3 regions of the Methylobacterium sp. GC_Met_3 genome follow, and region 3 is predicted to be linked to each of the others. Evidence: predicted binding sites of a transcription regulator. Region 3 holds the regulator's gene; each other region holds the start of a gene.

What was found. The regulator LexA, encoded in region 3, represses DNA repair genes until DNA is damaged. The targets are predictions, from matches to a motif close to TGTTCNNNNTGTGTTCNG.
Region 1: the regulator LexA is predicted to act here: its motif matches at 1,851-1,868, upstream of OXS27_RS10485 (DUF3072 domain-containing protein).
Region 2: the regulator LexA is predicted to act here: its motif matches at 2,544-2,561, upstream of parE (DNA topoisomerase IV subunit B).

The regions. Positions count from the first base shown of each region.
Region 1 is NZ_JALNUL010000006.1:26,114-33,499, reverse strand. Features, by position in the region: gene OXS27_RS10500 (transglycosylase SLT domain-containing protein) at 1-89, opposite strand, end outside; gene OXS27_RS10495 (Cof-type HAD-IIB family hydrolase) at 305-1,126, opposite strand; gene OXS27_RS10490 (gluconokinase) at 1,123-1,689, opposite strand; gene OXS27_RS10485 (DUF3072 domain-containing protein) at 1,877-2,152, shown strand; gene OXS27_RS10480 (Flp family type IVb pilin) at 2,421-2,582, shown strand; gene OXS27_RS10475 (polysaccharide biosynthesis/export family protein) at 3,047-4,216, shown strand; gene OXS27_RS10470 (branched-chain amino acid ABC transporter substrate-binding protein) at 4,367-5,503, shown strand; gene OXS27_RS10465 (PLP-dependent transferase) at 6,161-7,386, opposite strand, start outside.
Region 2 is NZ_JALNUL010000001.1:353,898-361,283, forward strand. Features, by position in the region: gene topA (type I DNA topoisomerase) at 1-1,868, shown strand, start outside; gene OXS27_RS01825 (hypothetical protein) at 2,081-2,269, opposite strand; gene parE (DNA topoisomerase IV subunit B) at 2,656-4,716, shown strand; gene OXS27_RS01835 (PRC-barrel domain-containing protein) at 5,087-5,578, opposite strand; gene OXS27_RS01840 (porin family protein) at 5,767-6,633, opposite strand; gene OXS27_RS01845 (hypothetical protein) at 7,167-7,379, shown strand.
Region 3 is NZ_JALNUL010000004.1:268,787-276,172, reverse strand. Features, by position in the region: gene OXS27_RS08565 (Uma2 family endonuclease) at 1-389, shown strand, start outside; gene OXS27_RS08560 (hypothetical protein) at 408-593, shown strand; gene fae (formaldehyde-activating enzyme) at 594-1,133, opposite strand; gene OXS27_RS08550 (divalent metal cation transporter) at 1,198-2,439, opposite strand; gene OXS27_RS08545 (hypothetical protein) at 2,518-2,733, shown strand; gene OXS27_RS08540 (hypothetical protein) at 2,744-3,211, opposite strand; gene lexA (transcriptional repressor LexA) at 3,598-4,326, shown strand; partial or broken gene OXS27_RS08530 (ComEC/Rec2 family competence protein) at 4,320-6,589, opposite strand; gene gltX (glutamate--tRNA ligase) at 6,771-7,386, shown strand, end outside.

The DNA.
Region 1 (7,386 bases), on a different contig from region 3:
ATCAACGCGTCGATGTTGTCGTGTGCGGCCTGCCCGAAGGCGGCGGCGGGCACGACCGCGATGGCGGCAGCCAGGAGTAGGCGATGCATTCCGAGACCCGGTGCTGTTTCTGTGCTCAAGCTAGGTCGCGGGCAAATGCGGCCGGAAAGCGGCCCCGCTTCGGCAAGCTGTGGGCGGGCGGGGCGCGGAGGCTCCCTGTGGTTCGCAGGACACAGGCGGATTCATTTGCCGGAGCGCGGCGCCGATCCCTTGATTTCGGCGGGCCCGTACGCGCCCAGCCGAATCCGCGTCTACGCGGGGTGCCCTAAGGAAGGATGAAGCGGTCGACGCCGTGGGCGAACCCGTCCGCATCGTTGCTGTCGGTGACGGCGCTGGCGGCGGCCTTCACGGAATCCTCGGCGTTGCCCATCGCCACCGAGAAGCCGCTGCGCTCGAACATCGGACGGTCGTTCTCCGCATCGCCGAAAGTCGCGATCCGCTCCGGCGGGATCCCGAGATGCTGGCTCATCCAGGTGACGAACCGGCCCTTGTCGAGATGGGGCGGTGTGACGTCGAGGTAGTAGGGCTGCGAGCGGTGGACGGTCGCCCGGTCGGCGAGCGCCGCCCCGATTCGCGCCTCGCACGCCGCCAGATGGGCATGGTCGCGGCTCACCCCCACGATCTTGGCGGCCTCCCCCATGAGCGTGCCCAAATCGGCCACGACCCGGGGCTCCGCACCGATCGTGCGGCGCTCCAGATCGGTATAGGGCCCGTGCGGATCGCGCAGGCACCACGCCCCTTGCGCAAACACCCAGACGTCGAGCCCCTCGGCGATCAGCCGGTCGAGGGCGTCCCGGGCGGCCGGCGCGGGGATGGTCTGTTCCTCAAGGGGCGATAGGTCGGGCCGGACCACGCTGGCGCCGTTGAACGCCCCCATCGGCAGATCGAGGCCGAGTTCCGAGACCAGCCGACGCAGCCCGACCGGTGGCCGCGCCGAGGCGATGCTGAAGCCGATCCCGGCGGCCCGCAGCCGGCCCACGGCCGCGACCGTGGCGGCGGTCAGGCGCTTGTCGCCGGTCACCAGGGTGCCGTCGACGTCCGAGATCACCAGGGCGATGTTGGCGGCTTTGTCGGATTGCGCGGTCATCGGCTCGCTCCCTGCTGCTCGGCCCGGACGTCCTGCGCGAGACGCGCCACGATGCGCTCCGCGATCACCGCGGGCGGATCGGCGATCTCGACGATGATCGGGTGCTCGTCGGGGCCTGGGGCTTCCAGCGTGGCGAATTGGCTGTCGAGGAGGAGGGGGGACATGAAATGCCCGTGGCGTTCCGCGAGACGTCCGGCGATCAGCGCCCTGTCCCCCTCCAGATAGACGATGTGCACCCGGCGGCTCCCACCGGTCAGGCTGTCGCGGTAGGCCCGGCGCAGGGCCGAGCACACCACCACCGCGGACTCGCCAGCCGCAAGCCGCGCCCGGATCCAGGCCGCGATCCGTGCCAGCCAGGGGGCGCGGTCGGCGTCGTCGAGAGCGTGCCCCGCATGCATCTTCTCCACGTTCTCCGGGCCGTGAAAGCTGTCGCCGTCGATGAACGTCCAGCCGAGCCGCTCGGCAACCAGCGCCGCGACGGTGCTCTTCCCCGACCCCGAGACGCCCATGACCACGAGAATCTGCGCATCGCCAGCCGCCGGCCCAGCTCCGTGCACGAACATCCCGGCGGACATCATCCGGACCCCATGGCACCGCGGCGTCTCCCTGGACGCCACGCTTCATCAATAGGATCGGCGCACCGGATGGAAAGGCCGGGGACAACGCGGCGGCGCTCCGGCATCTCCGGAACAGACCGCGGAACCACGCGTTCACATCCGGACGTCAGAACATTTCAGGAACAAATCGGCCATGACCCAGTCGACCGCGAAGTCCGCCTCGAAGTCGGATGCCAAGTCCCACGCGTCCGAGGCGAACCCGAAGACCGATCCCAAGGACACCTCCAACCAGATCAAGGACCCGGACCAGTGGACCACCGGCGGCGAGCCGATGACCGGCGCCCAGTCGTCCTACCTCAAGACCCTGTCGGAGGAGGCGAAGGAGCCGGAGGCGTTCGATCCGGATCTCGACAAGGCCGAGGCCTCCAAGCGGATCGATGATCTCCGGCACAAGGCCGGACACGCCTGAACGGTCCGGACGCACCCGGTATACGGGTGCGTCCAACTGGGGAAAATTTGGCTTGAACAGTCGAGACGACGCTGTTTCGAAGACTTCATTAAGACCGCAGCAATCGCCACTCGGTTAGAACCCACGACGGGCCGCGCCGCCACAGGGGGCGGCGGAGCGCGGTGGAAGGGCGGTTTCGACCATGCAGGAGCCGAGTTGCGGCGGCACCGGGACAGGTGTCGCACAATCCGAGGGTGTCGCCCGCGGAAAGTCCGCTTGGACCGCCGGCATGGCGCGTTTTGCCCGCGACGCGCGCGGCTCCACCGCCATCGAATATGCGCTGATCGGCTCCCTCATCTTCCTGGCTGCGGCCGGAAGCATGCGGATCTACGCCAATCGGATGGGTGGCATTTACAACCAGATCAATGCCGCGGTTGGACAGACCAATTGAGGGATCCGCGCCGGGATACCCTGATCCCGTAGGTCCGATACGGCGCCAGCCTTCCTAAAGAGCATCGGCAACGCTCGCTGACAGGCCCGCCGGAGAGACTCGTTTCCAAACGGCGTTTGCGCGGCCTCGGTTAGCCCACCTGCGGAGCCGTGGCCGCAGAGTCGGGGCGCCCTTAGACTTGGACGGCCATCGCGCGGGACGGGAATTACGCGCAAAGCCTTCAGCGTCTACGGCCGTGCCTTCGTCCAGTTGCGGCCTGTCGCAAACCCGTTCGCAGGGGATCGACAGGCATCTATCCCGCACGAATTCCCGGCCTTCGCGACACCTGCCCCGAAAAAGCTGTGCTTATCGAGGATGAAACGGCAGACTTAGCCGTCGTGGGCGGAGTGTGGCCCACCCGCTACGGACACCCGGGCCACCATCGGCTAGGCACGGGCTCGGCAATACCGATGGACAACATCTGGATGCGAACTCTTCCCCTCGCCCTGATCGCCGCCGCGGCGATGTCGGGCTGCACGTACCTGCCGGCCGCGGGTCCGACGGCGAGCGCGATCCAGGCGGGATCGGAAGTGGCCACCGCCGATGGCGGCCTGCTGGCCCGCTACGAGATCATCGACGTCAACCCTGCCGTCGTCGAGGCCCTGCGCGGGCGCCCGCTCGACAGCCTGCTCGCCTCCTTCGGCGACCATCGCCCCTCCGCCGAGCCGGTCATCGGCATCGGCGATATGGTCTCGGTCTCGATCTGGGAAGCCGGATCCGGCGGCCTGTTCTCCGGCCCGCTGGTCGCCGACCGCTTCTCGGCCGGGTCCAAGTCCGCCCTCATCCCCGAGCAGCCGGTCGGGCGCGACGGCGCCATCTCGGTGCCCTACGCCGGCCGCATCAAGGTCGACGGCCGCCGGCCCCAGGACGTCCAGACGCTGATCGAGAGCGCGCTCGCCGGCAAGGCGATCCAGCCGCAGGTACTCGTGTCGGTCACCCGCCCGATCTCCCAGGCCGTGACCATCACCGGCGAGGGCGCGGCCGGCGCCCGCCTGCCGCTGTCGGGCCACGGCGACCGCATCCTCGACGTCATTGCGGCCGCAGGCGGCAACCGCTCGCCGGTCTCTGAGACCTTCGTGCGGCTCTCGCGCGGGCCGGTGACCGCGACCGTGCCGCTGACCACGGTGGTGTCGAACCCGAAGGAGAACATCTACCTGCGGCCCAACGACGTGCTCACGCTCGTGCGCGACCCGCAGACCTTCATCGCGGTGGGCGCGCTGGGCAACAGCACCGAGCTGCCGTTCCAGGCCGACGGGATCACGCTGGCGCAAGCGCTGGCCAAGGCGCGCGGCCTGTCGGACTTCACCGCCGATCCGGCCGGGACGTTCATCTTCCGGTTCGAGCCGGCCAGCGTGGTGCGGCGTCTCAACCCGGGCTCGAAGCTGCTCGGCACGCCGCTGGTCCCGGTGGTGTACCGGATCGACATGCGCGACCCCAACAGCCTGTTCGTGTCCCAGGCGTTCCGGATGCGCAACCGCGACCTCGTCTACGTGTCGAACGCGCCGTTCGCCGAGCTGTCTAAGGTGCTGACCGCCTTCAGCGGTGTCACCGGACCGGTTTCGTCCGTCGCCACTGCCTACTACTACGTGAAGTAAAGCCGGGACGACGCGCGACAGGCTTCGGAAAACAATCGCGTTTCTCCACATCCTCGCGTATGGCCTTCGGGTGCGGTGAAGGCGTGCGGCGCGGATGCCGCATGCCGTCCGCCTGTAGTCGCCGCGCGCAAGGTTGCCTAGAAGAGCCCGATGAAGATCGGACGCGTCGTCCCCGCCAGCGGGCTGTTCAGGCCCGCGCTGATGTCCCTGAGCCTGTGTGTCGTGCTCCTCCCGGCGGTGCCGGCGAAGGCCGATGTGGTGGTCGGCGTGGCGGTCCCACGCTCGGGGCCCTACGTGGCAGTGGGCGAGCAGGTCCTGCGCGGGGTCGAGGCAGCGGCGCGGGACGCCAACGCCATGGGCGGCCTCGACGGCCAGCCCGTGACCCTCGACGTGCAGGATGATGCCTGCGACTCGAACACCGCAACCGCAGTGGCCAACCATTTCGTGCGCGGAAACGTCCGCCTCGTCGTCGGGCATGTCTGCTCCAACGCCTCGATCGCGGCGTCCGACATCTACGCACAGAACGGCGTAGTGATGATCACCGCGGCCTCCGTGGCGGCGCGGCTCACCGACCGGGGGTTGCCGACCATCTTCCGCGTCTGCGGGCGCGACGACGATCAGGCGCGTCTCTCGGCCGCCGTGCTGGCCGAGCGGTTCCGCGACCGGAAGATCGCGCTGATCCAGGATCAGACCCCGGCCTCCCGAGCGCTCGCCGCGGCCACCAAGGACAACCTCAACCGGATCGGCGTCAACGAGGCGCTGTCGCTCTCGTTCTCACCGAGCGACGCCGACGATACCGCGCTGGCCGACCGCCTCAAGGCCGCGGGGATCGACGTGGTCTATTACGGCGGCGACGCCACCGAGATGGGGCGCCTCGTGAAGATCGCCGCCGACCGGGGTTTTCGGCCGCAATGGTTCGGCACCTCGGCCATCGCCTCGCCGGACTTCGCCAAGATCGCCGGGCCGGCGAGCAACGGCGTCCTGATGACCTTCTACCTCGATCCGAGCCGGCAGCCGGCCGCGGCCAGCGTGGTGAAGACCTTCAAAGCCGAGGGCGTCGATCCCACCGGATCGACCATCTACGGTTACGCGGCCATGCAGGCGCTGGTGGCGGCCGCCAACTTCGCCCATTCGGTCGAGCCGAAGCCGATCGCGCAAGCGCTGCACACGGAACGGTTCGACCTCGTGCTCGGCACGGTCGGGTTCGACTCCAAGGGCGACGTCACCGCGCAGGGCTATGTGCTGTACGTGTGGAAGGACGGGAGCTTTACGCCAGCGGGCAAGTAAGGCGTCCTTCGCCTCGCGCGCACGGATCACGTCAAGGTTTCGAAAGGTCGAGATCCAGCCCTTTAACGGTGTCGAGGGATCTCACGGGGGCACCGCCCTTTTCCCGGGCGCAAGCAGCGTCAGCGGAAGGCGACCCGGGATCCGGCACAAGAGTTCGCGAAGCGTCGATCTGAATCAACCTGTGCCGCTGGCGCGGCGCTCATTGTGCCGGATCCCGGATCACCGTCCACTGCGTTCCAGGCGTCCGGGAAAGGGCGCGCTCTACGAGGACGCGTCGGGAACCGGATCGCAAGCGCACGCGAACCCAACCTCTTGAAATGGCTGGGTCGAGCAGCTCCTAGAGGATCGACGCCCGGGCGGTCGGGCGCCCCGCCTCGCAGGGGGAAGGGCGAGGCCGCCGGTGTCGAAGCCTGCGGCGTAGCGGGCATTCGCGCTCAGCACCGCGTCATGGACGTCACGGCCGCTGTCAGTCGGGTCGGACACGGGCCGTCCTCCGGGAGCACACGGCCAGGGTCACCAGGGAGGCGGCGAGGTCCGGGCAGGCGAGCGCCCCGCCATCGATCATCGGGAAAGGTGGCATCCCGGCATCGGATGCGGATGGCTCGGGAAGCGGCGCGGCCAAGCAGGCGGCGAGACGCCGGAGAAGGCTCCGCATCGTCAGGCCGCCCGGGCGAGGCCGCCGGCGGCCGCCAGCGCTTGGTCGAGATCGGCCAGGATATCGTCGAGATGCTCGAGGCCGACGGAGAGGCGGACATAGCCGTCGGAGACGCCCGTGGCGTGCAGCGCCTCCGGGCCGAGCTGGGAATGGGTGGTGCTCGCCGGGTGGATCGCGAGGCTGCGCGCGTCGCCGATATTGGCCACGTGGTAGACCAGCTGCAGGGCATCGATGAACCGCCGCCCCGCCGCGCGGCCCGCCGCCAACTCGAACCCGACCAGACCGCCATAACCGCCGGTCAGGACCCGGTCGGCCCGATCGCGGGCCTGGCCGCTCTGGAGGGCGGGGTGGATCACCCGCACGACCTCGGGCCGGCCCTGCAGCCATTCCGCCACGCCTTGGGCGTTGCGGCTATGGCGCTCGATGCGCAGCGGTAAGGTTTCCAGGCCCTGGAGCGTCAGGAAGGCGTTGAGCGGCGAGACGGCCGGCCCGAGGTCGCGCAGGAGCGGCACGCGGGCACGCAGCACGTAGGCGATCGGCCCGATCGGCTGGGCGGCCTCCGTCCAGATCGCGCCGTGGTAGCTCGCATCGGGCGTGTTCAGGGCGGGCTGGCGCTCGGGATGGGCAGCCCAGTCGAACGTGCCGCCGTCGATGATCGCTCCGCCGATGGCGATGCCGTGGCCGGCGATGTACTTGGTCGTCGAGTAGACCACCACGGCGGCGCCGTGATCGAACGGACGGGCGATCAGCGGTGCCGCGGTGTTGTCGACGATCAGCGGGATGCCGAGCGGCCGGCCGATCTCCGCCACCTCGCGGATCGGGAAGACCGCGAGCTTCGGGTTCGGCAGCGTCTCGGCATAGTAGGCCCGCGTCCGGTCGTCGGTCGCCCGGGCGAAGGCCGCCGGATCGGACGGATCGACGAAGCGGACCTCAATGCCCTGCTCGGCCAGGGTGTTGGCGAACAGGTTCCAGGTGCCGCCGTAGAGGTCGGTCGAGGAGACGATGTTGTCGCCGGCGCGTGCGAGGTTCTGCACGGAGAGCGCCGAGGCCGCCTGACCCGAGGCCACGGCGAGCGCGGCCGCACCGCCTTCGAGGGCCGCGAGGCGCTGCTCCAGCACGTCCACCGTCGGGTTGGTGACGCGCGTGTAGATGTTGCCGAGCTCCCTGAGTGCGAACAGGCTCTCGGCGTGGTCGGTGTCGCGGAACTGGTACGAGGTGGTCTGGTGGA
Region 2 (7,386 bases), on a different contig from region 3:
TGCGGGTCGCCCAGCGCCTCTACGAGGGCGTCGATGTCGGCGGCGAGACGGTCGGCATCATCACCTACATGCGGACCGACGGCGTCGATATGGCGCCGGAGGCGATCCAGGACACCCGCCGGGTGATCGGCAAGGAGTTCGGCGACCGCTACGTGCCGGACGTGCCGCGCAAGTACACCGTCAAGGCCAAGAACGCCCAGGAAGCCCACGAGGCGGTGCGGCCGACCGATATGGGCCGCCTGCCGAAGGCCGTCGCGCGCCACCTGGAGCCCGAGCAGGCCAAGCTCTACGACCTGATCTGGACCCGCACCATGGCGAGCCAGATGGAATCGGCCGAATTGGAGCGCACCACCGTCGACGTCACCGCGAAGGTCGGGCCGCGCCAGATCGACCTGCGCGCCACCGGGCAGGTGGTGAAGTTCGACGGCTTCCTGGCGCTCTACCAAGAGGGCAAGGACGACGAGGAGGACGAGGAGAGCCGCCGCCTGCCGCCCATGAAGGCCGGCGACCCGCTCAAGCGCGAGCGGATCAGCTCGACCCAGCATTTCACCGAGCCGCCGCCGCGCTATTCCGAGGCGAGCCTCGTGAAGCGGATGGAGGAACTCGGTATCGGCCGCCCGTCCACCTATGCGGCCGTGCTCCAGACCCTGCGGGATCGCGAATACGTCAAGATCGAAAAGAAGCGGCTGCAGCCGGAGGATAAGGGCCGGCTCGTCACGGGCTTCCTGGAGAGCTTCTTCCGGCGCTACGTCGAGTACGATTTCACCGCCAGCCTGGAGGAGCAGCTCGACCGGGTCTCCAACGCCGAGATCGACTGGCGGGCGGTTCTGCGCGACTTCTGGCGCGACTTCTCCGCCGCGATCGGCGAGACCAAGGAGTTGCGCGTCACCGACGTGCTGGAGGCCCTGAACGGCCTGCTCGGCCCGCACATCTTCCCCGACAAGGGCGACGGCTCGAACCCGCGCACCTGCCCGACCTGCGGGGCCGGCCAGCTGTCGCTGAAGCTCGGCAAGTTCGGCGCCTTCATCGGCTGCTCGAACTATCCGGAATGCAAATACACCCGCCAGCTCTCGGCCACCGGGGTCGACGGCGACGGGGACGGTTCGTCGGCCGAGGGCGGCCAGCCGGGCGTGCGGGTGCTGGGCAACGATCCCGTGACCGGGATGCCGGTGACGATCCGCGACGGGCGGTTCGGCCCGTTCGTCCAGCTCGGCGAGGCCTCCACCGAGAAGGACGCCGCGAAGCCGAAGCGCTCGTCGCTGCCGAAGGGGGCCAGCCCCTCGTCGGTCGATCTGGAGAAGGCGCTGGCGCTGCTGTCGCTCCCCCGGGAGGTGGCGCGCCATCCCGAGACCGGCGAGCCGATCCTGGCCAATCTCGGCCGGTTCGGGCCCTACGTGCAGCACGGGAAGACCTACGCCAATCTCGGCAAGGACGACGACGTGCTGGAGATCGGCGGCAACCGCGCCATCGACCTGATCGTCGCCAAGGAGCAGGGCGGCGGACGCGGCCGCCCGGCCGCCGATCCGGGCCGGCCAATCGGCAAGGACGAGACCAGCGGACGCGACCTCGTGGTCAAGGCCGGCAAGTACGGCCCCTACGTCACGGACGGCGAGGTCAACGCCACGCTGCCGAAGACGATGAACGCCGAGGCGCTGACGCTGGACGAGGCGATCGCCCTGGTGAACGCCAAGCGCGCCGCGGGTGGCGGCAAGCCGGCGAAGCGCGGCGGCGCGCGGAAAACCGCGTCCAAACCCGCGGCCAAGACGTCATCCCGTGCGGCCAGCGGCGACAAGCCGGCGGCCAAGAAGGCCCCCGCGAAAAAGCCGGCCGCTAAGAAGGCGCCTGCGAAGAAGACGGGGGCCGGTTGAACGTACGTTGGGGCTAATACGAAAGCGATCCTCTCAAACCCCCTCATCCTGAGGTGACCGCGTGAGCGGGCCTCGAAGGAGGGCTCCAGGGATCGCAGTGGGATGTGGAGGGCTCCTTCGAGGCCTCCGCTCCGCTACGTCAGGATAAGGCTGAGGACTGGGCTTCGCTCCGGTTCGCGCTGTGCCGGGGCACATCGTGGATCCTGTCCGGCTCAAACCAGATAGGTGATCGTCGCCGCGACTGCGGTTGCGAAGGTCGCCAGCGCGATCGTGGTGGCGTTGACCAGAGCGCGTGCAGGCGGAATGCCGGCCGCGTCGTCGTCACATCCGAAGGCGGCACCGGCCGCATGCTCGAAGCGAATCAGCGTCAGGCGACGGGCCTCGATCGCGGCGTCACTCATGGACTGAGCCTCCCAGGACTGCGGCCCGCTGGCCACGGTCAGGTTTTATCTTCGCCAACAACGTCGCGCATTCGCAGCCGTTCCGACGGAGATCTACTGAGATCCGGCGGTTGCGTCGCGAGAAAGCTTTAACTCATTGTTGTGCAACACTGCGATGACGTGCGGCCGAAAGGTCTCGTACGGGCGCGCCGAACAGCCCCTCGCTCGCGGCGGCGCAGCATGCGATGATACGGCCGCGTCGCCAGAGCGAAACGCTCGGGGCGAATGGCTTTGATGTTTCCGTTTTGTTCCGCTATGATGCGGGGATGAAGGCGCATGCTCCACGACCCCAGATCCGTCTGCGCGATTCCGAGCCGGCCGACGCGCCGCGCCCGCGGAGGCCGCGCGTGAGCGATCCGGCACGCGACATATTCGGGCCGGGCGGGAAGGGCTCGGCCGCCCGTTCGCCCGAGCCGCGGCGGCGCCTGGAGGCCTCCGCCTCGATCACGGCGCTCGCAGCCGCCGAGCCCGAGTCCGGCTACACTGCCTCCGACATCGAGGTGCTGGAAGGCCTGGAGCCGGTCCGGCGCCGGCCCGGCATGTATATCGGCGGCACCGACGAGCGGGCGCTGCACCACCTCTTCGCCGAGGTGATCGATAATTCCATGGACGAGGCGGTGGCGGGCCATGCCAGCTTCATCGAGGTCGAGCTGGAGGAATCCGGCTCCCTGGTGGTGACCGATAACGGCCGCGGCATCCCGGTCGACCCGCACCCGAAATTCCCCGGCAAGTCGGCGCTGGAAGTCATCATGACCACGCTGCATGCCGGCGGTAAGTTCGACTCGAAGGTCTACGAGACCTCGGGCGGCCTGCACGGCGTCGGCATCTCGGTGGTGAATGCGCTCTCGGACCTGCTCGAGGTCGAGGTCGCCCGCAACCAGACCCTCTACCGCCAGACGTTCTCGCGCGGTCATGCGCAGGGGGCCTTGGAGCTGGTCGGCCGGGTTCAGAACCGGCGGGGCACGCGGGTCCGCTTCCATCCCGACGCCGAGATCTTCGGCTCGCTGAAGTTCGACCCCCGCCGCCTGTTCAAGATGGCGCGCTCGAAGGCCTACCTGTTCGGCGGCGTCGAGATCCGTTGGCGCTGCGCCCCTGCCCTGCTCGAAGGGCTGGCGGACGTGCCGGCCGAGGCGGTGCATCGCTTCCCCGACGGGTTGCGCGACTACCTCGCCTGGGACATCGACGGCAAGGATCTGGTCACCGAGGCGATGTTCTCCGGCAAGATCACTAAGCCGGGCTCGCACGGGTCGCTCGAGTGGGCGGTGACCTGGATGGTCACCGAGGACGGGTTCTCGCACTCCTACTGCAACACGATCCCGACGCCCGAGGGCGGCACCCACGAGGCCGGCCTGCGGGTCGCCCTGCTCCGGGGCCTGCGCGAGCACGCCGAGCGCGTGAACCAAGCCAAGCGCATGACGGCGGTCACCACCGACGACGTCATGGCGACCTGCGCGTCGATGCTGTCTGTCTTCATCCGCGAGCCGGAATTCCAGGGCCAGACCAAGGACAAGCTCGCCACCGTGGAGGCGCAGCGCATCGTCGAGACGGCGGTGCGCGACGCCTTCGACCATTGGCTGGCCGCCTCCCCGGCCCAGGCCAACAAGGTCCTGGATTGGGTGATCGATCGCGCCGAGGAGCGTCTGCGTCGCCGTCAGGAGAAGGAGGTCGCCCGCAAGAGCGCCACCCGCAAGCTGCGCCTGCCCGGCAAGCTCGCCGATTGCTCGGCAGCCGGCACGGCGGGCTCGGAGATCTTCATCGTCGAGGGTGATTCCGCCGGCGGTTCGGCCAAGCAGGCCCGCGACCGGGCGACCCAGGCGATTCTCCCCTTGCGCGGCAAGATCCTGAACGTCGCCTCGGCGAGCCGGGACAAGCTCGGCGCCAACCAGCTGATCTCGGATCTGACCCTGGCGCTCGGCTGCGGCACCGGGACGGCCTTCCGCGAGGCGGATCTCCGCTACGACAAGGTGATCATCATGACGGACGCCGACGTCGACGGCGCCCATATCGCCTCGCTGCTGATCACGTTCTTCTACCGCCAGATGCCGAAGCTGATCGACCGCGGGCATCTCTACCTCGCGATCCCGCCGCTCTACCGGCTGCAGCAGGGTTCGAAGGTGGCCTACGCCCGGGACGACGCCGACCGGGAGCGCATCACCAAGACGGTGTTCAAGGGCGGCAAGGTCGAGATCGGGCGGTTCAAGGGCCTGGGCGAGATGATGCCGGCCCAGCTCAAGGAGACCACCATGGATCCGAAGAAGCGCACGTTGCTGCGCGTCGCGATCCTGGACGAGGCCCGGGAATCGACCGGCGACACGGTCGAGCGCTTGATGGGCAACAAGCCCGAGGCCCGCTTCGCCTTCATCAGCGAGCGCGCAGCCTTCGCTGAGGGGGCGGATCTCGATATCTGAGGCCCCTGCACAGGCCGCCGCATCGGGCGATGCGGCGGTGTAGGGCGTTGAGAATCGTCTTCGCTAACGTTGCGCAGGGTACACGACAGCGCGCTGTATCGGGTATTCCATCCACCCCCTTCATCCTGAGGTGCCCGCGTCAGCGGGCCTCGAAGGAGGGCTCCAGGGATCGCAGGTCCTTCTGGAGAGCTCTTTCGAGGCCTCCGCTACGCTGCGACACCTCAGGATGAGGCCGTGGGTTGGATTGGGATTGCCCGGCACGGCGCGGTCGTGTCCCGTCCGCGTTGCCCTCGTGCGCGCCTCGAAACGCGCGTTGTGACGCGCGCTCCTTGGCTTAGCTGATGTCTGCCTCGTGGGAGAGCGCTCTCGCCTAATGCGCGGCGATCGCCTTCGCGGGATCGAAGGGCTGGGCGGCGGAGATCGCGTCCTTGCTCATGTTGAGGACCGCCGAGAACCGGTCGCCGCCCGGCCGTAGCACCAGGGCGCCGGGCTCCACCGCGATGTGCTTGCTTCCGATGCCGAGGAAGCCGCCGACATCGAGCACGACCGCCTTGAGGGTCCCGCCATCGGCGATCAGCAGGTTGTCGATCTTGCCGACGCTGTCGCCCGCGGCGTTGCGCACCTCCACGCCGATCATCGTCGTGGTCAGGAACGCGACAGGCTTCAATCCCTGACGCTTGGCCGCATCCTGGGCATTGGCCGCCTCCATCAAGCGGCCGGCTCCGGTGCCGCCGTTGGTCGATGTCCCCGGCCCCGTTCCCGGCAGGACCGTGCCGTTGCCGATCACGCTCGTATCCTGGGCATGAGCCGGGGCGGCGGCGAGGAAGGCCGCCAGCGACAGGAGAAGATATGGGCTCCGCATGGCTGATCGCTCCGCTGCGCCCTGGTCCAGCGGGCGACGCGGACACAATCGTTCGGCCCTGGCCCGGTTCCGGCCCGCCATGTCGCACCCGCCCGAACCCGTCGGGCACCTCAGAACGAAAAAGGGCCCGGCCTTGCAGCCGGACCCCTTCGCGATGGGGCCGGGAAACCCGGCTCCGTGCATGAAGCTCAGTAAGAGCCGAACTTGTAGTTCACGCCGGCGCGGATGACGGCGAACTCGGTCTTCGCAGCGCCGCCGTTGAGGTAGACGGTGCCGTTCGGGGGCAGGACGCCCGAGAAGTAGACGCCCGAGGCGGCGTTCTTCTGGCGATCGAGGTTCACGTACAGGCCTTCGACCTTGAACGTCACGGCCGAGGACTTGAAGAAGTTCAGGAACGAGTCGGTGGGCAGCGCGTACTCGACACCGCCGCCGACCGCGTAGCCGGTGCGGAAGCTGTCGCGGAAGCGACGGCCAGCGAAGTTCTGGTCGTCCTGGCCCGAGCCGTAGGCGTAACCGCCGGTGGCATACACCAGGGTTCGGTCGAAGGCGTAGCCGATGCGGCCACGCGCCGTGCCGAAGTAGTCGAGGCCATTGCCGCTGGTGGCGACGTAGGCGCGCGGGCTGGTGAAGGCGGAGCCCGGATTGCCGAAACCGGTGTAGTTCTGCGTGCCGTTGGCGCGGCGGGCGAAGTCGACATACTGGGCGTCAGCCTCGAAGCCGATCACCACGCCCGAGCCCGGCGTGAACTGGTAGTTGTAGCCGATCTGCGCGCCGCCGGTGAAGCCGTCGTTGCTCGGCCGCTTGTTCACGCTGATGACGCCAGCGGTGTCTTCCGACCCGACGACCGAGCCGGCCGGCAGGTTGTAGTTCGTGGTGCGACGGCTGTTGGCGTCGATGCCGTAGCCGGCGTTTCCACCGAAGTAGAACCCCGTCCAGGTGAAGACCGGCACGGGCGCGAAAGCCGGCGGCGGGGCCGCGCCGCGCGGCAGGTCGGCCGCGGAAACTGCGGCGGCGGTGCCGACAAGCACAGTCGACGCAAGGAGAAGCTTCTTCATAGTTCCAAAGGTCCTGGGTTAACGGGAGCCGGCAGTCTTCTAGGCGCTCCGGTTCGCAAGGTCTGTCGCTTTCCTGCAACGAGCATCGGCAGATTAGATGCATCGATCCAACTAATCATGAAGACTTTTCCGCATTGTCATCCTTCATGAAGGCTCTATGAACGTCAAGATTGCTACCGTTATTGTCATACCGATTTGTACTCTGCGGGCGAAGCCGAAATTCAAGCCGCAAATAGATGGTCCGTGAGGGGTAATACAATCGAAAACGGTAATTCGGGAAGCTTCGGGTGCGGAAACGGTGCCGTCTCGTTTGGGCTCTGTCTGGCGGCGCGGCGCGTAAAGTCCAGGTTAACTTTGTCATCCGATGAATCCCGGTCGAAGGCCGGGCGCGCGCTCGGCAGAGTGAGTCGCTCATGCCCGTCCGCCACGATCAGGCTCCGCGATCCTTCGGCCGGCGGCGGCCGGTCGATGCGCCAGGCCCGGAACGCACGAGGCCCGATAGATCGGCGAGCCTGTTCGGCCGGACGCTGCGCGTGTCGGCGGTCGTCGGGTTCCTGTCCGTCCTCGGCATCACGCAGTTGGCCCGATGGATCGCGGCCGACGAGGCGCCCGCCCGGATCGCCCATGTGGCCGGTCCGGCGGCGGGCGAGCCCGAGACCACCGGCGCGATCACGGCGGCCGGGGCAGCGCGCGGCACGCATCTCGACCCCTGCCGCCTGGCCGACTCGACGCAGATCAGGCCCTGATCCCCTG
Region 3 (7,386 bases):
CCGTCCACAGGACCGATCCCCACCGGGGGTTCTGGGACTTCATCGTGACGCGTCCCGACGAGGAGAAGTGGGAACTCATCGAGGGCCAGATCGTGATGCAGGCCCATCCGAGCCTCGTGCACCAGGTCATGGTCGTTAATCTCCAGCGCCTCCTGAACGAGGGGCTGGCACAGTCGGGCTCGACGTGGATCGCCCTTCACGACCTGACCATCGACCTCCGACCCTTCATTACGGGACATACCTACGTCCCTGATGTCGCGGTCATCGATGCGGCGACCATCGAGGCTGACCAGAACGTCGTCGACGGCTGCTATCTGGCTGCCGAGATCCTCTCGCCGAGCGACCACCGAAAGCTCCCCGGCACGCGCCAGACGAAGATCGACGTCTAGCGTGCGGGCTACGAGGCCTTGCCGCTCTGTCAGGCCGCGCTCCTGATCGAACAGAAGAGCCCCGCACTGACCCTGTCGGTGCAAATCGGCCAGACCTGGACCCTCATCCACCTGACCTGGGATGACCGTCTGGTCCTCCCCGGCTTCGGTCTCGACTGCGCAGTGGCCGATCTCTGCGCCCGCACGCCCGTGGCGCGGCGCTGATCAATATTCGATCACGCCGTCCAGCGCGTAGTGCTTCACGGTTTTCCGGTTGGCGATCAGCTCGTCCACCGTCGGCTCGCCCTTAAGGGCGCGGGCGATGGCGAGCTTCGTCGCCTCGTAGTTGGTCCGGTAGAGGTCCTTCTGGTCGAGGTTATCGTCCTCGGCGCAGCGCTGATCGAGCCAGATCATGATGATCATGCACAGCTCGTCGAGCCCGTCCTTCGGCAGGATACCCTCGATGATGCAGTCCACGATCGCGTCGCCGGTGGCCGCCTGGACCACGCCTCCGAGGAGTTCGGCATACTCGGCCGTGTGGATCGTGACCTTGGTGGTCATCATCGTGGCGGGGCGCACGAGCTGGTTGAGGTCGCGGACAACGAACATCCGGGTGTGGCCCTGCACCTGACCCATCATCGACGCGAAGGCCTGGCCCACCGGACCGCGCACGGAGCCGATCAGCACCTCTGGCATCGCGTCGGTGTACTGGCCCTCGGCCGCCAGCACCGTGGCCTCGCCCGTACGGAACCAGATCTCTTGCATGTGTCGACTCCACCGTCTCGGAAGACCCGGGGGAGACATCATCGGGCCGCGCGCGTCAATCGCTTCAGAGCAGGCCGACCGCGTCGAGCACACCGACCAGCGCGAAGGCAATGGTGACGCCCGAGACGACGTAGACCACCCACTTGTAGGCGCCCTCGACACGCTTGCCCTCCGGAAGGGCGCGGGTGGCGAGCAGGATCAGGAAGCCGAGCGCGAGCGGCAGGAGCAGGGCGTTCATCACTTCGACGGCGATGTTGAGCGCAACCAGATTCGGCACGAGCTGGACGGCCACCGCGCCGGCCGCCACCACCAGCGCGAAGGCGCCGTAGAAGGCGGGCGCTTCCCGGGGCGATTGCTCCAGGGAATGCGGCTTTCCCATCACGTCGCCGAAGCCCCAGGCCAGCGCGAGGGCGACCACGTTCAGCGCCACGAAGGCCGCCGCGATGATCCCGACCCCGAACACCATCTGCCCGAGCCACGGCCCGAGCGCCGGCGTGAAGGCGCCAGCGAGATCTCCTACTGTCTCCAGCCCGTTCTTCGTGCCCTGCCCGGCCTTGCCGATCGTGGCGGCCGCCGCGATCAGGATCGCCCCCATCACGCATTGCGAAATCACCGCACCCACGAGGGTGTCGATCCGCGAGTTCCGCGCGTGGTCCCAGCCGAGGCCTTTGTCGACAATCGCCGATTGCTGGTAGAAAATCATCCACGGCATGATCACCGCGCCGATATTGGCGGCGATCAGCACCCGGTACTGACCATCACCGAGCGGTATGTGGGCGAACGACGTGGCGATCTCGCCCAGATTCGGCCGCGCCGCGATGGCGAGGCCGATGAAGACCAGCTCGAACAGGCCGACCGCCAGCGCCACCACCTCGACGCGCCGGTAGCTGCCGGTGAAGACGAGCCCGAGGAGCAGAAGGGCCGGCAACCCGAGGCTCACGAGCCGCGGCACCCCGAACAGGTCGCCGATCCCCGCGATGCCGGAGAATTCGGTGACGATGGCGCCGATCCCGGCGACCACGAGGCCGCCATACGAGATCCAGGCCCAGACCGGCCCGTAACGCGCGCGGATCAGCTCGCCATGGCCACGGCCCGTGGCGGTGCCGAGCCGGACCGTCAGCTCCTGGACGACGTACAGGATCGGGATCAGCAGGATCTGCAGGAGCAGCAGCGAGTAACCCCAGCGGGCGCCGCTCTGGGCCGCCGTGATCAGGCTTCCGACATCCGTGTCGGCGAGCATCACGACGAGTCCGGGGCCTGCGGTCTTGAGGAACGCGTTCAGGCGAGGCAGGGAGGCGCTGGGCACGGCTCGGGAACAGGCCCGGGTCAGGGCGGTTCCGGCGGGCGCCTGCGGCGTTTTCCCGGCACGCGGGAGGAGTATGCGATGGCACAGGGCACGGATCGGGGCTCGGGCTGGAGCCTTCAGGCGAGCGCCGTGCCCGATGGGGTGCGGCTCGAACTCGCCCTGTCCGACCTCGGCGGCGGGCCGGTTACCGCCGCAATCGTGCTGGACCGGGCCGAGGCCCGCGCCTTCGCGCGTGCCCTCCTGGCCGCGGCCGGCGACGCGACAGAACGCACCTTCCCGAAGCCGGGGACCTGAGCGGGCCGGCTCAGCGCTGGGCTGCACCCGGGTTGCGGCCCGGCAGGCGCGGCACCACCGTTCCGCGCCGCTCGACCGGCACGTCGCAGGCGTAGGCGAACTCGGACTTCAGCGAATCGAACACGGTCTCGCCGGTGATCCGGCAATCCTCGCGCACGGTCTCGTCGAGATAGGCGCGGGCGGCCGTGCGGAAGCGCGTCACCCGGGTCGCACCCGGCTCCGGATCGATGCGGACCTCACTCAGGTTGCAGCCGGCATATTCGCGCAGGGCGTTGGAGACGACCAGCATCCGGCGCAGCTGCCGGTTGTCGTAGACCTCGTAGGGTTCCTTGCAGCCGATCGTGACCACCTGCGGCGTGAGCGCCACGTAGTTCCGGGAGATGTAGGCGAACCCGGTGGTGCAGCCGGCAAGCGCCGAACCCAGGATCAGGGCGCCGAGGGAGAGCCGGAGGTGCCCTGGAGCCGCGCGCTTTTGCATCCTCGTCATCCCAAGCCAGATACCGCCCCGCTCCCCGGCGAGGCGCGGAGTGCATTGAAACGGCTCCGCTTGTGCCGTCAATGCGTTTATGGTTCGCATCGCCCGCGCCGGGTGGGACTCAGCTCCCTGGCGTCCGGCACGGGTTCGGCATGTCCTTCGTCCCGGGCCTGGAGGCCTGACCGGCAACGACGGTGTGCGTCACAACTTCGGTGCGGCAGGCCGGGGGCGCACCGCGTTCGAACCGGCCGAGGATCGACAAGATCGTCGATCGACCGGACAGCGTGGCCATAACGCGCTTGCAGAACACTTGCGGAACGTTTAACCTGTTCGCGATTTGTTTCAGAGGCCGCCTCGGGGCGGTCCGCAAAGTCGCGAGGCCCCCGTCGATGCTCACGCGCAAGCAGCTTGACCTCCTGCGGTTCATCCAGAGCCGCGTGCAGGAATGCGGCGTTCCCCCGTCCTTCGACGAGATGAAGGATGCGCTCGATCTCAAGTCAAAGTCGGGCATCCACCGGCTTATCACGGCCTTGGAGGAACGCGGCTTCCTGCGCCGGCTGCCGAATCGGGCGCGCGCCATCGAGGTGATCCGCATCCCCGAAAGCCTGGCGCAGGCGGCGGCGCCCACTCCGGAGCCGCGCCGCTTCACCCCAAGCGTGGTGGAGGGCGGCAAGTCCCGACAGCCGGCGGCGCCTCCCATGCCGGCGAGCGCACGGATGATCGACGATTCCGGTCGGGCCATCTCCATCCCCGTCATGGGTCGGATTGCGGCAGGAACACCGGTCTCGGCGATCCAGAACCAGAGCCACGCCATCACGCTGTCGCCGGACTTTCTCGCGGGCGGTGAGCACTACGCCCTGGAGGTGCGAGGCGATTCGATGGTTGAAGCCGGGATCCTCGACGGCGACCTCGTGGTGATCCGCAAGCAGGACACTGCCAATACCGGCGACATCATCGTGGCGTTGATCGACGACGAGGAGGCGACGCTCAAGCGCCTGCGCCGCCGCGGCTCTTCGATCGCCCTGGAGGCTGCCAACCCGGCCTACGAGACCCGCGTCCTGGGCCCCGACCGGGTCCAGATCCAAGGCCGGCTGGTCAGCCTCGTTCGACGCTACTGAAGGGGTTCGGCGGGGGCGTCGATCACGACGTCCGTCGCCGGGGCCTGTGGCGTTTCGGGTAACGCCATGCCGCCGGCTGCTCCGATGGGGGAATCCGTCGATTCGAGACGCGTACGAGCAGGCCTTGGACGCCAGGGGGCGGACCGGCCGTCGCCGTGGGCGGTGCGCATCGTAAACCCGTTTCCATCAGCACGCAGGGCGACGGCCCCGTGCATGGCCAGCATCCGGCGATCGATCACCAGAGGCCCCGTGCAGGTCGGCGGCGCCGCGAGGCTCGTGATCAGCACGGCGGCCCGGGCACAATCCTCGGGGAAGGCGCGCCGATCGCGGACCAGGGCAACGGCCCGTCCGTCCGGGAGAAGCGCGGTACAGCCGAGCCGGTCGCAGCGGCCGCCCGGCGCCGCACCGGAGCCGCGGTCGAGCCGCCGCCCGTCGCCATCCGCCTTCAGCCATTGCTCCAGCACGAAGCCCGAGGGGCTGCCGAGGATCGCGAGCCGGCCATCCGGGCCGCGTACCGCGGCGCCCCAGCCCTGCCGGTCGACATAGAGATCGTGGCGCTCCGGTTGGGCCATCAGGCCAAGCCCGAGCAGTACGGGTGGCAGGGCAAGCCAGCGGAGCTGCGAAACCGGTAGCGTTGCCAGGAGCAGCGCTGCCGTCAGGGCGGCGAGGGCCCCGGTGCCGAAGGCTGGCACCACCACGCTGGCCCGCTCGAACCCGGCGATCCAATGCGAAATCGCCAGCATGCCGCCCACCGCCTGCCCCATCAGCCACCAGACCGGCCGGTCGAGGGCGAAGGGATAGGCAATGCACCCGATCACGGCCGAGGGCATCACCACCAGCGAGACGAGCGGCAGGGTCAGAGCGTTGCCGATAAGGCCGAAGGGCTGGATCGTCTGGAAGTGGTAGGTGGCGAAGGGCGCGGTCGCGATCTGCGCCACCAGCGTCGTCGCCAGGGTGCCGGTGACCGCCGACAGGCCGGTCCCGACGAACCGGCCTATCCGTCCCGCCCCGGGCCGTACGAACAGGCGCCCGTCGATCAGCCGCGCACAGGCGATCAGCCCGGCCACCGCGCCGAACGACATCTGGAAGCTCGGGCCCAGCAGCCCTTCCGGTTCACGGGCCAGGGCGATCAGGGCGGCCAGTGCGAGGTTGCGCATTGACAGGGCTGGCCGGTCCGCGAGAATCGCGCCCAGCATGATCAGGGTCATGATCAGCGAGCGCTCGGCGGCGATGTCCCAGCCCGAGAAGGCGCAATAGCCGCTCACCCCCACCATGGCGAAGCCGGCCGCGATCTTCTTGATCGGCCAGAACAGGGCGCAGTGGGGGACCAAAGCAAGGAAAGCCCGCACTAGCCAGAACACCACGCCGGCGGCCAGCACCATGTGGAGGCCCGAGATCGAGACCACGTGGTAGATCCCGGCGGCGCGCAGGGCATCGTTGCTCGCCGGACCGATCAGCCCACGCTTGCCGGTCACCAGGGCGGCCGCCACGGCCCCCGCCTGGCCACCCTCGGCCTCGGCGATCCGGCGGGTCAAGACGTTGCGGGCCTCGTCCAGCATCGCGGCGAGTAGCAGGCGCAGGGGCGGCGGTTCCGTGGGGGCCGGACCGTGACCGCGCCGACCAGCGAGCCGACCGCGCCGATCCCCTGAAAATACGCATCCCGGGCGAAGTCGTAGCCGCCGGGTCGGGCCGCCTCCGGGGGTGGCAGCAGGCGTGCAGTCGCCGCGATGGTCTCGCCCGGCCTCGGGATCGGCGTCTTGCGGAACGAGACGCGCACCCGGGCCGGCCGCACCTCGGGCCTGAGCCCAGCAAAGCTATCCACCCGAATCACCAGCCGGGCGCCGACCTCGCGCTCGTCGAGCGCCTCAATCGTCCCGGTGAGCGGCCCGATCGTGGTCCGCGCCAGGATCGGCGCGGCCACCTGCGCGACGCGCCAGGTCGCCGCCGCGAAGCCAAGGAACGCGAAGCCCGCCGCGAGCGTCAGCGCCATTGCCACCGGCCGGGCCCCTAGGAACGGCACCGGCGCGAGCGCCAGCGCGGCCCCGATCAGCGGGGCGGCCAGGACGGGCGTGCCGTCCACGACCCCGAAATACAGCAGGATCCCGGCCCCGAACGCCACCGCCAGCCAGGGGAACAGGCGGCGCTGCTCGGCCTCTCGGGCAAGGCCCTCGGCCACCCAATGCCGGAAAGCCGGAAGCGCGGGCGCATGCGGAGCGGCGAGCACAAGGGTGCCCCCCGTCAGCCTCGCGCCGATCCGCCGCATTGCCCCTGCCCCGATCCGCGCGACCTGTCTTCGGCGGCCGGGCGATTCCCCGGGCGATTCTTAACGCATCCGCAGCCCCGTGCTACAGGCGGCGCTTCGTGCTACGGGCGCCCTTTCGAGCGTGCCCGTGTCGAGCTCACCGTCCCGCGCTCCCCGCCTCGCCCCCGAACATACCGGACCGATGTCCTCAGCCGTCGTCACGCGCTTCGCCCCCTCGCCTACCGGCTACCTGCATATCGGCGGGGCCCGGACAGCGCTGTTCAACTGGCTCTATGCCCGTCACACGGGCGGCCGGATGCTGCTGCGCATCGAGGATACCGATCGGGAGCGCTCGACCAAGGGCGCGATCGACGCGATTCTCGATGGGCTCACCTGGCTGGGCCTCGACTGGGACGGCGACGTGGTGTTCCAGTTCGCCCGCGCCGAGCGCCATCGCGCCGTGGCCGAGGAGTTGCTGGCCGCGGGGCGCGCCTATCACTGCTACGCCACCGCCGAGGAGCTCACGCAGATGCGCGAGTCCGCCCGTGCCGAGGGGCGGCCCCCGCGCTACGACGGCCGCTGGCGCGACCGCGACCCCTCCGACGCACCCGCCGGGATCAAGCCGGTGATCCGTCTGCGCGCGCCTGCCGAGGGCGAGACCGTGGTGGAGGACGCTGTCCAGGGCCGGGTGACCTGGGCCAACAAGGATCTCGACGATCTCGTCCTGCTGCGCTCGGACGGAACGCCGACCTACATGCTCGCCGTGGTGGTGGACGACCACGACATGGGCGTCACCCAGGTGATCCGTGGCGACGACC